3 regions of the Comamonas sp. lk genome follow, and region 2 is predicted to be linked to each of the others. Evidence: predicted binding sites of a transcription regulator. Region 2 holds the regulator's gene; each other region holds the start of a gene.
The links. Region 2 encodes FNR, which switches genes on or off when oxygen is low (the NO sensors DNR and NnrR bind a similar motif). Its sites were predicted from a motif close to TTGATNNNNATCAA; they were not measured.
Positions count from the first base shown of each region.

Region 1: a site for FNR is predicted at 1,680-1,693, ahead of cydD (thiol reductant ABC exporter subunit CydD). Genes of this name have one in related genera too.
Region 3: a site for FNR is predicted at 2,020-2,033, ahead of EAO39_RS14555 (DUF2189 domain-containing protein). Genes of this name have one in related genera too.

Region 1 is NZ_UOOB01000001.1:3,761,769-3,766,238, reverse strand. It holds gene EAO39_RS17195 (acyl-CoA dehydrogenase) at 1-530, shown strand, start outside; gene EAO39_RS17190 (nitronate monooxygenase family protein) at 628-1,581, shown strand; gene cydD (thiol reductant ABC exporter subunit CydD) at 1,798-3,507, shown strand; gene EAO39_RS17180 (ATP-binding cassette domain-containing protein) at 3,504-4,470, shown strand, end outside.
Region 2 is NZ_UOOB01000001.1:2,243,631-2,248,100, forward strand. It holds gene ccoG (cytochrome c oxidase accessory protein CcoG) at 56-1,498, shown strand; gene EAO39_RS10325 (FixH family protein) at 1,561-1,872, shown strand; gene EAO39_RS10330 (hypothetical protein) at 2,080-2,331, shown strand; gene fnr (fumarate/nitrate reduction transcriptional regulator Fnr) at 2,397-3,119, opposite strand; gene hemN (oxygen-independent coproporphyrinogen III oxidase) at 3,381-4,470, shown strand, end outside.
Region 3 is NZ_UOOB01000001.1:3,210,710-3,215,179, forward strand. It holds gene EAO39_RS14540 (ATP-binding cassette domain-containing protein) at 1-29, opposite strand, end outside; gene EAO39_RS14545 (arylesterase) at 28-741, shown strand; gene EAO39_RS14550 (hypothetical protein) at 780-1,040, opposite strand; gene EAO39_RS14555 (DUF2189 domain-containing protein) at 1,057-1,872, opposite strand; gene EAO39_RS14560 (PLP-dependent transferase) at 2,101-3,327, opposite strand; gene EAO39_RS14565 (BON domain-containing protein) at 3,468-3,968, opposite strand; gene EAO39_RS14570 (SulP family inorganic anion transporter) at 4,125-4,470, shown strand, end outside.

The sequences.
Region 1 (4,470 bases), 1.5 Mb from region 2:
AGGAAACCGGCGCCGCCCAGTACTACCGCGACGCCAAGATCCTGACCATTTACGAAGGCACAACCGCCATTCAGGCCAACGACCTGGTCGGCCGCAAGACCGGCCGCGATGGGGGCCAGAGCGCCAAGGCTATTGCCGCCCAGATCGAGAAAACCGAAGCCGAACTCAATGCCAGCGGCACGGTCACGGCACTGGCCGTGGCCAAGAACCTGGGCCAGGCACGCCAGGCTTTTGTGCAGGTGGTGGACTTTGTGGTCGCTCAGGCCAAGGCCGACCCCAATGCCGTGTATGCGGGCAGCGTCCCCTATCTGCTGCTGACCGGCAACCTGGTCGCCGGCTGGCAGCTGGGCCGCTCGGTGCTGGTAGCCCAGGAGCTGTTGCAAAAGGGACAGGAAACCGCGTTCATGCAGGCGAAACTGACAACCGCCCGCTTCTATGCCGAGCACATTCTGAGCCGCGTGGCCGGTCAGGCCGATGCAGTGCTGAACGGCGCTGCCAGCGTGATGGCCCTGCCCATGGACGCGTTCTGATTCGGTTCGGAAGTGACTATTGAATTGAGAGCTGCTTGCGTAATACAGATAAGCGCTTCAGCTCGTATTTACATAAAAAATAACGAAGGAGACGTACATGTCCAAACTACCTGCCACTTTGCAAAAGCTGGCCTTGCCCGTCATTGGTTCGCCGCTGTTCATCATCAGCAATCCCAAGCTGGTGATCGAACAATGCAAGGCCGGTATCGTCGGCTCCATGCCTTCGCTCAATGCCCGTCCGGCCGAGCTGCTGGAAGACTGGCTGGCCGAGATCACCGAAACCCTGGCTGCCTGGGACAGAGCGCATCCCGACCAGCCTTCGGCCCCGTTTGCCATCAACCAGATCGTGCACAAGAGCAATGACCGCCTGGAGCACGATATGCAGATCTGCGCCAAGTACAAGGTGCCCATCATCATCACCAGCCTGGGTGCGCGCGAGGATGTGAACCAGGCTGTGCATAGCTGGGGCGGCGTGGTGCTGCATGACATCATCAACAACAAGTTTGCCCACAAGGCCATAGAGAAGGGCGCTGACGGCCTGATCGCCGTGGCGGCCGGTGCCGGCGGCCACGCCGGCGTGAAAAGCCCGTTTGCCCTGGTGCAGGAAATCCGTCAGTGGTTTGACGGCCCGCTGGCCCTGTCCGGCTCCATCGCCTCGGGCAATGCCATTCTGGCGGCCCAGGCCATGGGGGCAGACTTTGCCTATATCGGTTCGGCCTTTATCGCCACCGATGAAGCGCGTGCCACCGAGGCCTACAAAGAGGCGATTGTGGCTGGCGATTCCGATGACGTGGTCTACAGCAATCTGTTCACCGGCGTGCATGGCAACTACCTGGCCCCATCGATTCGCGCCGCCGGGCTTGATCCGGACAATCTGCCCGAATCCGACCCCAGCAAAATGAATTTTGGCGGTGGCGCACAAAAAGCCTGGAAGGACATCTGGGGCTGCGGCCAGGGCATTGGCGCGGTGGACAAGGTCACGCCCACAGCCGAACTGGTGGCGCGTCTGAAGCGCGAGTACGCGGCAGCGCGTTCACGCCTGCTGGGCTGATTGCCAAGTCGAGTTTTCTTTTCCCTGTCTTATGCGGCGCCTTTGGCGCCGTTTTTTTATCCTGCAGCCAACTCAATCAAGGGAAAACCATTGCGATTTTGACTTGCATCAATCGCAATCAAGACATTCACTGGAAGGTAATGGCCGGCTGCCATGATGAGGATCAAATAAGGAGTAAGATTTCTTCAATTTTCAGGAATTACTGAAAATTAAATAATGAAACATTTGCCACCCCCTACACAAGCTTCTTTGGCCGACAGCATTCGCCGCCCCGGTGCGGGCGCGCTGCTGCAATTGCTGGCCAGCATGCTCTGGCTGCCGCAGGCGGGCTTGCTGGCCTGGGCGGTGCAGAAAATGGCCGATGGCCAAGGGCTGGAGGCTTTGTGGCCCATAGCCGCAGGCGTGTTGCTGCTGGGTTTGTTGCGCGCCTGGTGTGATGGACGGGGCGGCTTGCTGGCCAATCTGGCGGCCCGCCAGCAACTTTCGGCTCTGCGTGCGCAGGTGGTGCATGCGCTGACCCAGGCATCGCCCATGGACAAGGCCCGTGTCAGCTCGGGCCAGGCGGCCAGCGCCGTGGCCGAACAGGCCGAGACCATTGTTCCCTGGCTGGCCCGTTACCAGAGCGCCATGTGGCGCGTGCGCCTGCTACCCGTGTTGATTGTGGTTGCCGTGCTCAGCCAGTCATGGGTTGCCGCTCTTATCTTGATAGTGGCTGCACCGCTGATTCCGTTGTTCATGGCGATTGTGGGTTGGCGCGCCCAGGCCGCCAGCGAAGAGCAGATGGTGCAACTGGGCCAGATGAATGCTTTTCTGCTGGATCGCCTGCGTGGTTTGAGCACCTTGCGTGCTCTGGCCGCTGTCGATGTCACGGCCCGGCGCCTGCGCGCCCATGCCGAAGATTTGCGCAGCCGCACCTTGCGCGTGCTGCGTATTGCCTTTCTTTCGTCTGCTGTGCTGGAGCTGTTCTCGGCCCTGGGCGTGGCCATGGTGGCGGTCTACATCGGTTTTCATTTGTTGGGCATGCTGCCGTTTGGCGCCTGGGGCCAGCAGTTGACGCTGGGCCAGGCCCTATTTGTGCTGCTGCTGGCGCCGGCATTTTTCGAGCCGCTGCGCGAGCTCTCTGCCGTCTGGCATGACCGTGCAGCCGGCGAAGCCGCGTTGAAAACCCTGCAGCAGCTGCAGCAACAGGCCAGCCGCATCGTAGGTGCGGAATCGCTTCAAAATAATGAGCTGCCAGCGCAATCCATCGCTGCGCATGTAGCCGTTTTCGACCTGAAAGTGCAGGCGCCGGGGGCCGAGACTCGGCTTGATCGACTGCACCTGGAAATCCGCCCTGGCGAGCATGTGGCCTTGTGCAGCCCCAGCGGCAGCGGCAAATCGGTCTTGCTGGCCCAACTGGCCGGGCTGGTGCCTGTACAGCAGGGCGAAATCCGCATCGATGGTCAACGGCTGGACGAGAGCAGCGCTGCGGCTTTGCGCGCCCGCATGGCCTGGATCAGTCAGCAGCCCCATGTATTTGCCGGCTCGGTGCAACGCAACGTGGCCCTGGGCCGCAACCATGTGACAGCCCAGCAGGTAGAAGCTGCCACACAGCAGGCCGCGCTGGGTGCCGTGCTGCAGTCGCGCCCGGGCATGAGTCTGGGTGAGGGCGGGGCAGGCCTGTCGGGAGGTGAGGTCGTGCGCCTGGCGCTGGCCCGTCTGGCCGTCAACACCCAGGCGGGCTTGCTGCTGGCCGATGAGCCTACCGCCCATCTGGACCCTGAAACTGCAGCCCAGGTCAGCGAGGCGCTGATACGCATCGCCAAGGGGCGCACGTTGATTGTGGCCACCCATGATACGCAGCTGGCTGCCCGCATGGACCGCATTGTTCAGCTGCCGCTGCAGGGCGAGTCCTGCCAAGCCCCGGATACCGAGGTGAGCGCATGAAGACCCGGCCTTCTTTGCTGACCCAGCTGGCTGCCGTTGCCAGCCTGGCACCGCGCAAGCTCTGGTTGGGCGGTGCGGCACTGGCGGCGTTGACCGTGCTGATGGGCATGGCGCTGCTGGGCCTGTCGGGCTGGTTCATCACGGCCACCGCGCTGGCCGGTTTGCTGTCGGCCACGGCCTTGATGTTTGATGTCTTCATGCCTTCAGCCGGTATTCGCCTGCTGGCCGTGGGCCGGACCGGCGCACGCTATGCCGAGCGACTGGTCACCCACGATGCCACGCTGGCCGTGTTGGCCGCCGTGCGGGAGAAGCTGTTTCGCCACTGGTCGCAGCCGCATGCGGCCCGCCAGCTGCTGCAGCGGCCCGCGCGTTTGCTGCAGCGGTTGACGGCCGATGTCGATGCGCTCGACAGCCTTTATCTGCGCCTGCTGGTTCCCGCTCTGTCTGCGCTGGCGGCGGCGTTTTTTATCGCCATTGCCTACGGCGTGATGCGCTGGTGGCTGGGCTTGCTGGTGTTTGCCTGGCTGTTGCTGGCCGGCTGGGGGATTGCGCTGTGGCAGGGCATGACCAGCCGCAAGGCGGCCGTGCGCCGCGCCATGGCCTTGGAAACCCTGCGCAGCCAGACCGTGGATCTGGTGGCCGGGCAGACCGATTTGCTCATGGCCGGACAGCTGCCGCAGCAGGCCGCCGCCGTGCTGCGCAGCGATGCGCGCGGAGCGCAGGCCGATGCCGGGCTTTATTACACAGAAGCACGTGCAACCCAGGCCTATGGCGCGGTATCTGCTATCACTTTAAGTGCTTCGGTGTTGCTGATGGGGGCCTTGGTGCAAGGCCGCTACATCGGTGCGGCCGTGGCAGCTTTGGGTATTTTGCTGGCCTTGTCGGCCATGGAGCCGTTTGCCGCCTTGCGTCGTGGTGCGACCGAGGCCGGGCGCAGCTGGCTGGCCTTGCGCCGCCTGGGGC
Region 2 (4,470 bases):
GTCGCCTTTTTTCGCGTTTGAATTTTCAGTCATTACAAAAAATTAAGGAGCTGCCATGCAGCCCGATAACGGCAAGCCCCGCAAGATCATCCCGATCACGCCTGTAGAGCCCGAGGACGGGGACAAGATGGTGGCGATGTTCGCCTCCGAGCAAAAGGTGTACTCGCGCTCCATCAGCGGTTTTTTCTCCCGCTGGCGCTGGGCCATGGTGTTCCTGACCCAGCTGTTCTTCTACGGCATGCCCTGGTTGCAGTGGGGCCAGCGCCAGATGGTGCTGTTCGATCTGGAGGCGCGCCGTTTTTATCTCTTCGGACTGGTGCTGTATCCGCAGGACTTCATTTATCTGACGGGCTTGCTCATCATCAGTGCGCTGGCGCTGTTTCTCTTCACGGCGGTGGCCGGGCGTCTGTGGTGCGGCTTTTCCTGTCCGCAAACGGTATACACCGAAATCTTCATGTGGATAGAGCGCAAGGTCGAAGGCGACCGCAGCGCCCGCATGCGCATAGACAAGAGCGGCTGGACTTTCGAGAAAATCTGGAAGAAGTCACTCAAGCAGTTTCTGTGGATTGCCGTTTCCCTGTGGACCGGCTTTACCTTTGTGGGCTTTTTCGTGCCCATTCGTGAGCTGGGTTCGCAGCTGCTTGAGCTGCAAGGCAACTGGCAGATCTTCTGGGTGCTGTTCTACGGTTTTGCTACCTATGGCAATGCGGGCTATATGCGCGAGCAGGTCTGCAAATACATGTGCCCCTACGCCCGCTTTCAGAGCGCCATGTTCGATAAGGACACCATGATCGTCAGCTACGACGGTCAGCGCGGCGAGCCGCGCGCGCCCCGCACCAAGCAGGTGGACGCCAAGGCCCAGGGCTTGGGCGACTGCATTGACTGCAAGCTGTGCGTACAGGTCTGCCCCGTGGGTATCGATATCCGTAACGGTCTGCAATACGAGTGCATTGGTTGCGGGCTGTGCATCGATGCCTGCAACTCCGTGATGGACAAGATGGGCTATGCGCGCGGACTGATACGCATGAGCACGCAAAATGCCATCGCCAGGGCCTGGAAGCAGGCGCAGATCATCCGCAGAGTATTCCGGCCGCGGGTGCTGATCTACACGGTGGTGTTGCTGGGTCTGAGCGCGGCCATGATAGGCAGCCTGATCATGCGCGAGCCGCTCAAGCTCAATGTGATTCGCGACCGTGCCTCGCTGTCGCGCATTGTGGCCGGCGGCAAGCTGGAGAATGTCTACCGCTTGCAGATCATGAATGCCACCGAGCAGGAGCAGCGCTATCGCATCACGGCCACGGGACTGGATGGCCTGGAGGTGGTGCTTGAAGATGAGGTTGTGGTCGGGCCGGCGGAGACACGCGGCGTGCCCGTGGGTCTGCAGATTCCCTATGGATCGGCAGCGCCGGGCTCGCATACCGTGTACTTCAATGTGGATGCCGTGACCGCTGGTGCAGGGCGCACGTCTGAAAAAGCCGTGTTTCTGGTGCCGCGTTAACAATATGAATGCCGCAGCCGCCTCGCAGGCGCTTGCGGCAGATTGATCAAAGAGGTTTTGCCATGTCTTCTAGTCCTGTTTCTGCCCCTGCCGGGCGCGCTGCCAAGCCGGTTCACGCCGAAGACGGCAAGCCCTGGTGGAAGTTTCCTCATGTCTGGCTGGTTGTTGCCGGACCGGCCATCGTGGTGGTGGCCGGCTTTGTGACGGCCTATATCGCCATCAGTGCGCCCGATCCCGTCATTGACCCGGATTACTACCAGCACGGTATCGAGATCAACAAGCGCCTGGAAGAGTCGCAAAAAAGTCTGGCGCCTGCCGTGACGGGCCGCAATCACGCCGCTACTCCGGCCAAGGACCACCCCACGGACCGCTAAATGCTTGTTTTTCGGTGAATTCAAAGCATTTTCGATCTGTAGCCCATATGTATGAAGCGTTGATAGCTATTAAATAAATAGTAATTCGGGTTTCACCTGCCTAGGCTTGCCCGCTGTTTGCGGCAATCCAAGGGTTTGCGGGGGCGCATTCCATGGCTGTTTGTGCAAAATGTTTTGCACCGATGACACAGCCCAAGGAGACGCAGCATGCTCGCTCAACGCTGGAAGTGGATTGCCTGGCCGGCTTTTCTGGCGGCGGCAATCCTGGAGATGGTAGTTTTTGCCTTTGTCGATCCCGGCGATATCGGCCCTGTGGGCTGGTCGCGCAACGCTGTCTGCACGCTGGCGTTCTTTGTGTTCTGGGGCGTGACCCTGTTGTCAAGCTACATCACCTGCTTGCTTTCGCGCTCCGCGCAGGAGCTCAATCACGGCATGGCTTCCGAGCCGCTGGTTGAGTAAGCCGCCCCATGAAGAAAGCCCGCGTCCATCGACGCGGGCTTTTTGATTGTGAAGTGGGGCGTGCCTTAGTCGTGGCACTGCTGGCTGTTGACGATGCGCTTGAGCGCCTCCGTATCCAGAATGCGCAGATGGCGTTGCTTGACTTCCACAATGCCTTCTTCGGCAAACTTGGAGAAGGTGCGGCTCACGGTTTCCAGCTTGAGGCCCAGATAGCTGCCGATTTCCTCGCGGGTCATTCGTAACACCAGCTCCGACTTGGAAAAACCGCGGGCAGACAGGCGCTGCACCAGATTGAGCACAAAGGCGGCCAACCGCTCTTCGGCGCGCATGCTGCCCAGCAGCAGCATCACACCGTGCTCGCGCACAATCTCGCGGCTCATGACTTTGTGCACATGATTTTGCAAGGCGGTGACTTCGCGCGAGAGCTGCTCGAGCTTGTCAAACGGCATCACGCAGACCTCGGCATCTTCCAGTGCCACCGCGTCGCAGGTGTGGTGGTCGTTGACGATGCCGTCAAGGCCTATGATCTCGCCCGCCATCTGAAAGCCGGTCACCTGATCGCGGCCGTCCTCGGTGGCGACGCAGGTCTTGAAAAAGCCGGTGCGAATGGCATACAGCGAAGTGAAACCTTCGCCATTGCGAAACAGCAGACCACCGCGTTTGACTTTGCGGCGTGTCGCCACGATCTCATCAATACGCTCCATCTGTTCATCGTCCAGGCCCATGGGCATGCACAGTTCGCGCAGATTGCAGTTGGAGCAGCTTGCTTTGATGGTCTGAAGATTCATGGGTAAGCAGGGATGGTGCAAGCCGGTGGGCCTGGACTATCTGTGACCTCTTGGTGAGTGATGAGATGGATCAAATTGTCGCAGCTGTTGCCTTGGCATTTCTTGATATCCATCAAGGCTGATGTGTTTGGCTTGGGGCACATTGCAATCATTCCTTCAATCAATGTGTGCGAGTTCATTGCGGTTGCAGTTGCCAGAAATCCTGCCCATCAGGAAACAAGCTGTCATCCGCCAATGTGAGCGCATCCTGACATTCACGTTATGACCGCTGTTACGCCCGAGCTACTGAGTCGATTTGATGTTCCTGGACCACGCTACACATCATTTCCAACAGCCGACCGTTTTGTAGAGGCTTTCGGCACCGAGGACTACATCCTGGCGCTCCAGCAACGCAAGACCCACTGCGCAGCGAGGGCGCTGCCGCTTTCGCTGTATGTGCATGTGCCATTTTGCGAGTCGCTGTGCTACTACTGTGCCTGCAACAAGATCGTGACCAAGCACCACGAGAAAGCGGCCCAGTATCTTGACTATCTGGCGCGTGAAGTGGCCTTGCATACCGAGCACTGCGGCAAGGGACAGGCGGTCAGCCAGCTGCATCTGGGCGGCGGCACGCCCACGTTTTTTTCCGATGCCGAACTGGCCCGGCTTATGGACTTGATGCGTGAGCATTTCAAGCTCGAAGCGGGTGGGGAGTACTCGATAGAAGTAGATCCGCGCACCGTGACGAATGAGCGCCTGGCCGTGCTCAAGGAGCTGGGCTTCAATCGCCTGAGCTTCGGGGTTCAGGATTTCGACCCCGCGGTACAGAAAGCCGTGCACCGTGAACAACCTGCCGAGCAGGTTTTTGCCCTGGTGCAAAAGGCGCGCGAACTGGGCTTTGCCTCCATCAATGTGGACCTGATTTACGGTCTGCCCAAGCAAACCCCGCAGTCGTTTGCGCGCACGCTGGCCCAGGTCAACGAACTGCGCCCGGATCGCATCGCCCTGTATGCCTATGCCCACCTGCCCGAGCGGTTCAAGCCCCAGCGGCGCATCGAGTCTGCGGATTTACCCATGGGCCAGGACAAGCTCAATATGCTCTCGGGAGCCATTGATGCCTTTATGGACGGGGGTTATGTCTATGTGGGCATGGATCACTTTGCCCTGCCCGATGATTCCCTGGCGATTGCCAAGCGCCAGGGGCGCTTGCACCGCAACTTCCAAGGCTATAGCACGCAACCCGATTGCGATCTGATTGCGCTGGGTGTGTCGGCCATCGGCAAGGTGGGGGCGAGCTACAGCCAGAACGCCAAAACCCTGGAGGAGTATTACGATGCGCTGGATGCAGGTACGTTGCCTGTGGTTCGTGGAC
Region 3 (4,470 bases), 970 kb from region 2:
ATCAAAGGAATGGCAAGAGTTTCTGACATGAAGCAATTTGAAACGTTGGAATCCACACAACACGGTGACCGCAGGCGACGCCGCCACTGTATCGCCCTGGCTTTGGCACTGGGTGTTTTCGGTGCCAGCGCCAGCGCGCATGCGGCGGCCACCCACCATAGCCCAAACCCCAAACCCGCAAGCGGCGGCCCGATTCTGGTGCTGGGCGATTCGCTGAGTGCCGAATATGGGCTCACGCGCGGCAAAGGCTGGGTGGGCTTGCTGCAGCAGCGGGTTCAGGCGGAAAAACCGGCATACAGTGTGATCAATGCCAGCATCAGCGGCGAGACCACGGCCGGTGGCAAATCGCGGCTGCCGGCACTGCTGGAGCAGCACCGGCCCTCGATCGTGATTCTGGAGCTGGGCGGCAACGATGCTTTGCGCGGCCTGGCGCTGCAAAGCACGCAGAGCAATCTGCAGGCCATGGTGCAGGCGTCCAAGCAGGCCAAGGCGCAGGTGCTGCTGGTGGGCATGCAGGTGCCGCCCAACTACGGCGCCACCTATACCGAGCAGTTTGCCGCCCTGTTCGAGAACCTGGCCAAGCAGGAAAAGCTGCCTCTCGTGCCTTTTCTGCTGGCCGGCATAGGCGATGCGGCAGATGCCGAGCAGTGGTTTCAAAGCGACCGCATTCACCCCAATGCCAAAGCCCAGCCGCAGATGCTGAGCAATGTCTGGCCCAAGCTCAAGCCCTTGCTGAAATAGAGCTGGGCAAATCACGGCGGTGAGACTCAATCGCCAGCTCAATCACCGCCGCCGTCACTTCCCCCGCCAGCATCGCCCGAATCACTGCATTGGTCGGAGTCGGCGCTTGCGCTGTCGCAGCCCTTATCGCTGTGCTTATCGTTGTTGAAATAGCTGTCGCCAAATACATCGCTGCCATCGTCGCGGCTGTATGACGCAGTCATGGAAAAATGGGAGCCGTCACTCCTGCCAAGGCCGGCACCCACACCGTTGCCTGCTCGGGGAGTGAAAAGCTGGGTGATCCAGTTCCAAAAGTCCATTGCTGCCCCCCTTTTATCAGCGATCAGCGATCAGCGGTCTGCGGTCTGCGGTCTGCTCCACGTACACGCTGGCCCGGTACGCATGCCAGCTGGCACAGCCTAGCACCGGCCCCACCACCAGCAAGCCCGCGCCATACAGCAGCAAGGAGACGCTCACCAGCAGCGTGATCATGCCCACCCACAGCAGCATCACGCCCATATTGAGCCCCACCACGCGCATGCTGGTGATGCAGGCGGTCAGCGCATCCGTGTCTCTGTCCAGAATGGTGGGTAAAGACACCACGGTGAACGCATACACCAGGGCCGCAAACACGGCGCCCACGGCAAGGTAGATCAGCAGGAATTCCCAGTTTTCGCGGCGCAGCACGGTTTGCAAAATACTGGCGGTAGTGGGCATGCCGGTATCGAAGGAGATGGCAAACACCACCATGGCGGCGCGGCCCCAGAGCATTTCCAGCACCATCAGCACCATGACCAGCATGCCCATGCTTTGCAGATGACCACTCCAGCAGTCCAGCGACGCTCCCAGCTCGGGCACTTCGCCCTGCTCCAGGCGGCGGCTGATCTCATACAGGCCCATGGCCAGAAACGGCCCGACCAGCAGACAGCCGCTGGCCATGGACATCAGGTATTCGGGGCTGGCTTTGAACACCCAGCCCAGCAGCAGCGCCATGGCCCAGAAGCACAGGCCGTAGAACAAGGCAATCCAGGGCGCGCGCAACACATCGCGTACGCCCCAGGCCAACCATTGCCAGGGCTGGGCCCAGCGCAGGCGGCGCACCAGCAGCGGCGGCGGATCGGCCGGGGTTTCGGAAACAGGGGGCGCTTGCATGCGGGGTCTCCTGGTTGCCAGCGCGTTCGGCGAACGCTGCCTGCACCGAACTTACCCCCGGCTTCAAAGCCCAGACACTGCGGAAAGCCCTCGGCCCTGCCCGGTGGTTTCACTATGAATTGATGAGCTGGTTGCGCTTCATGCAGCTTGATATTCGTCAACCAGCCCTGTCAACTGCACACGCTGCATGCGCAAGCCGCTATCAATTTCGCGCTGATCCAGACAGCATCAACCCAATGCGATTTGCAAGGCCTGGGCCAGATCGGCTTGCAGATCGCCGGCATCCTCCAGGCCGATGGCAAAGCGCACCACTGTGCCCAGTTCGATTTGCGGTGTGGCGCAATGGCGCATGCTGGGCAGTTCATAAGGCATGACCAGGCTCACCGGGCCGCCCCAGCTGTAGCCGATCTTGAAAAGGCGCAGGCTGTCGCAAAACAGGTCCACCGCCTCCTGGCCAAAGCGCGCATCGATCACCACGCTGAACAGGCCTGCGGCCACGCCTTGCGGGTGCTGGGCGCTGGTGCATAGCTGCTTCCACTGCGCATGGCCGGGGGCGCCTTCCAGCGCCGGGTGCAAAACCTGCACCACCGCAGTTTGCCGGCCCAGCCACTGTGCCAACTGGCGGGCTGCATGGTCCTGGGCGTGGTAGCGCAGACCGATGCTGGGCAGGCTGCGCAACACGGCTTCAGCATCGTTACCGCTTACGCCCAGACCCATGCGCATATGGGCCAGCTTGATGCGCATATGTAGCGGCTGGTTGCGGGTGACGATGCTGCCCATGAGCACATCGCCACCGCCGCTGGGGTATTTGGTCAGCGCGTGCGCGGTCACATCCACGCCCAGGCTGCCGCCATCGCCGAGCAAATCAAAAGGCTTGAAGGCCAGGCCCGCGCCCCAGGTGTTGTCCAGCACCGTGGTCACGCCACGCGCGCGGCACAGGCGTACCTGCTCGATCAGATCCGGAAATTCCATGGTCACCGAACCCGGGGCTTCCAGCCAGACCAGCGCCGTGGCCGGCGTGATCTTGGCCGCCAGATCGGCCGCATTCATGGGATCGTAGTACTGGTGGCGAATGCCGTAATGGGCTAGCTCACCTTCGGCCAGCGATTTATTGGGGCCGTAAGCGTTATCGGGCAGCAGCACCTCGTCACCGGTCTTGAGCAGCGCCAGCGATACCGTGGCAATGGCAGCCAGCCCGCTGGGCACCAGCAGACATTGCAGCCCGCCTTCCAGCGTGGCCAGTCGCTCTTCCAGCGTATAAGTGGTGGGCGTGCCATGCAAGCCGTAGGTATAGCTGCTCTTGTCCAGCCAGCGGCGCTCGCGCATGGCCTGCACATTCTCGAAAAATACGGTGGAAGCCTTGTGTACCGGCGGCTGCGGACCTGAAAAATCCTGCGGAGCCTGGTAGGGGTGGTGGATCAAATGGGTGGACAGCTTGGGGTCGGCTTGGGTCATGCTGGCATCTTATCGACTCTGGCAGGTGCCAAAGCCGCCGAAATGACCGCCAGGGATAGCCAAACAGAGGGCCAGACACAAAAAAGCCAGAGGGCTTGCGCGCTCTGGCTGGACGGGCGAGCGCCAATCGACTGCGGCGATCAGCCCACCGTCAGATTGTTGTTCACATTGCCCACGCCCTTGACGGCCTTGGCCAGCTCGCCGGCGCGGGTCTTGAGTGCTTCGCTGGGCACGGTGCCGCTCAGCGTGACCACGCCGCTCTTGGTGTCCACATCAATCTTCAGAGCGCTGATATTGGGCTCCTTGATCAGATCCGCCTTGACTTGGGCAGTGATGCCGGCATCGTCCAGTGCAGCTCCGGCCTTGGCGGCTTCCTGTTCCATCTTGGCGCCGGCACTATCGGCCACGCTGGCGATCTTGTCGCCGGCTTTTTCCATCGCGTTGGTGGTGGCATCTCCGGCCTTGGCGGCGCTGTCTTCCAGTTTGCTGCCGGCATTCTCGGCCGCTTGCTGGGTCTGGGAAATCGCAGAATCCAGTTTTTGACCTGCGGTCTTTTCCTCGGACTTGCCGCAGGCAGCCAGGCCAAAAGCCAGGGTGGAAATTGCCAGCATGTGAATGGCGCGCTTAGACATAGAAGTCATGAATACCCCCTTTAATCTTCGAAGAATCAAACACAGAACCCACTGTACGCAGACCTGACAACAAGCTGAATGTGACGGACGCGCACAAGCTCGTAGGACAAACTCCTACAAAAGCACATTGTTTTACTGTAGCTAGTTGACATGACAATAGCGCCTATGCATTCCCTCGCACGCTGGTTCCCTTTTCTCTCCTGGCCCAAACCCACGCTGACTTTGCTACGCGGAGAACTCTGGGCGGGTATCACCGTCGGTCTGATGCTGCTTCCCCAGGGTGTGGCCTATGCCGCTTTGGCAGGCATGCCCCTGATCACCGGGATTTACGCCTCCATCATTCCGGCCGCCATTGCCATTTTGTTCAGCCCCTCGCCACGGCTGGGCGTAGGCCCCACCGCTCTCAGTGCGCTGTTGATCGGGGCCTCGCTCACCGGCATGGCCGAGCCCGGCTCTGCGCATTGGGTGGCTTTGGCAGCGTGGATGGCCATTCTGGCCGGGTTGCTGCAAT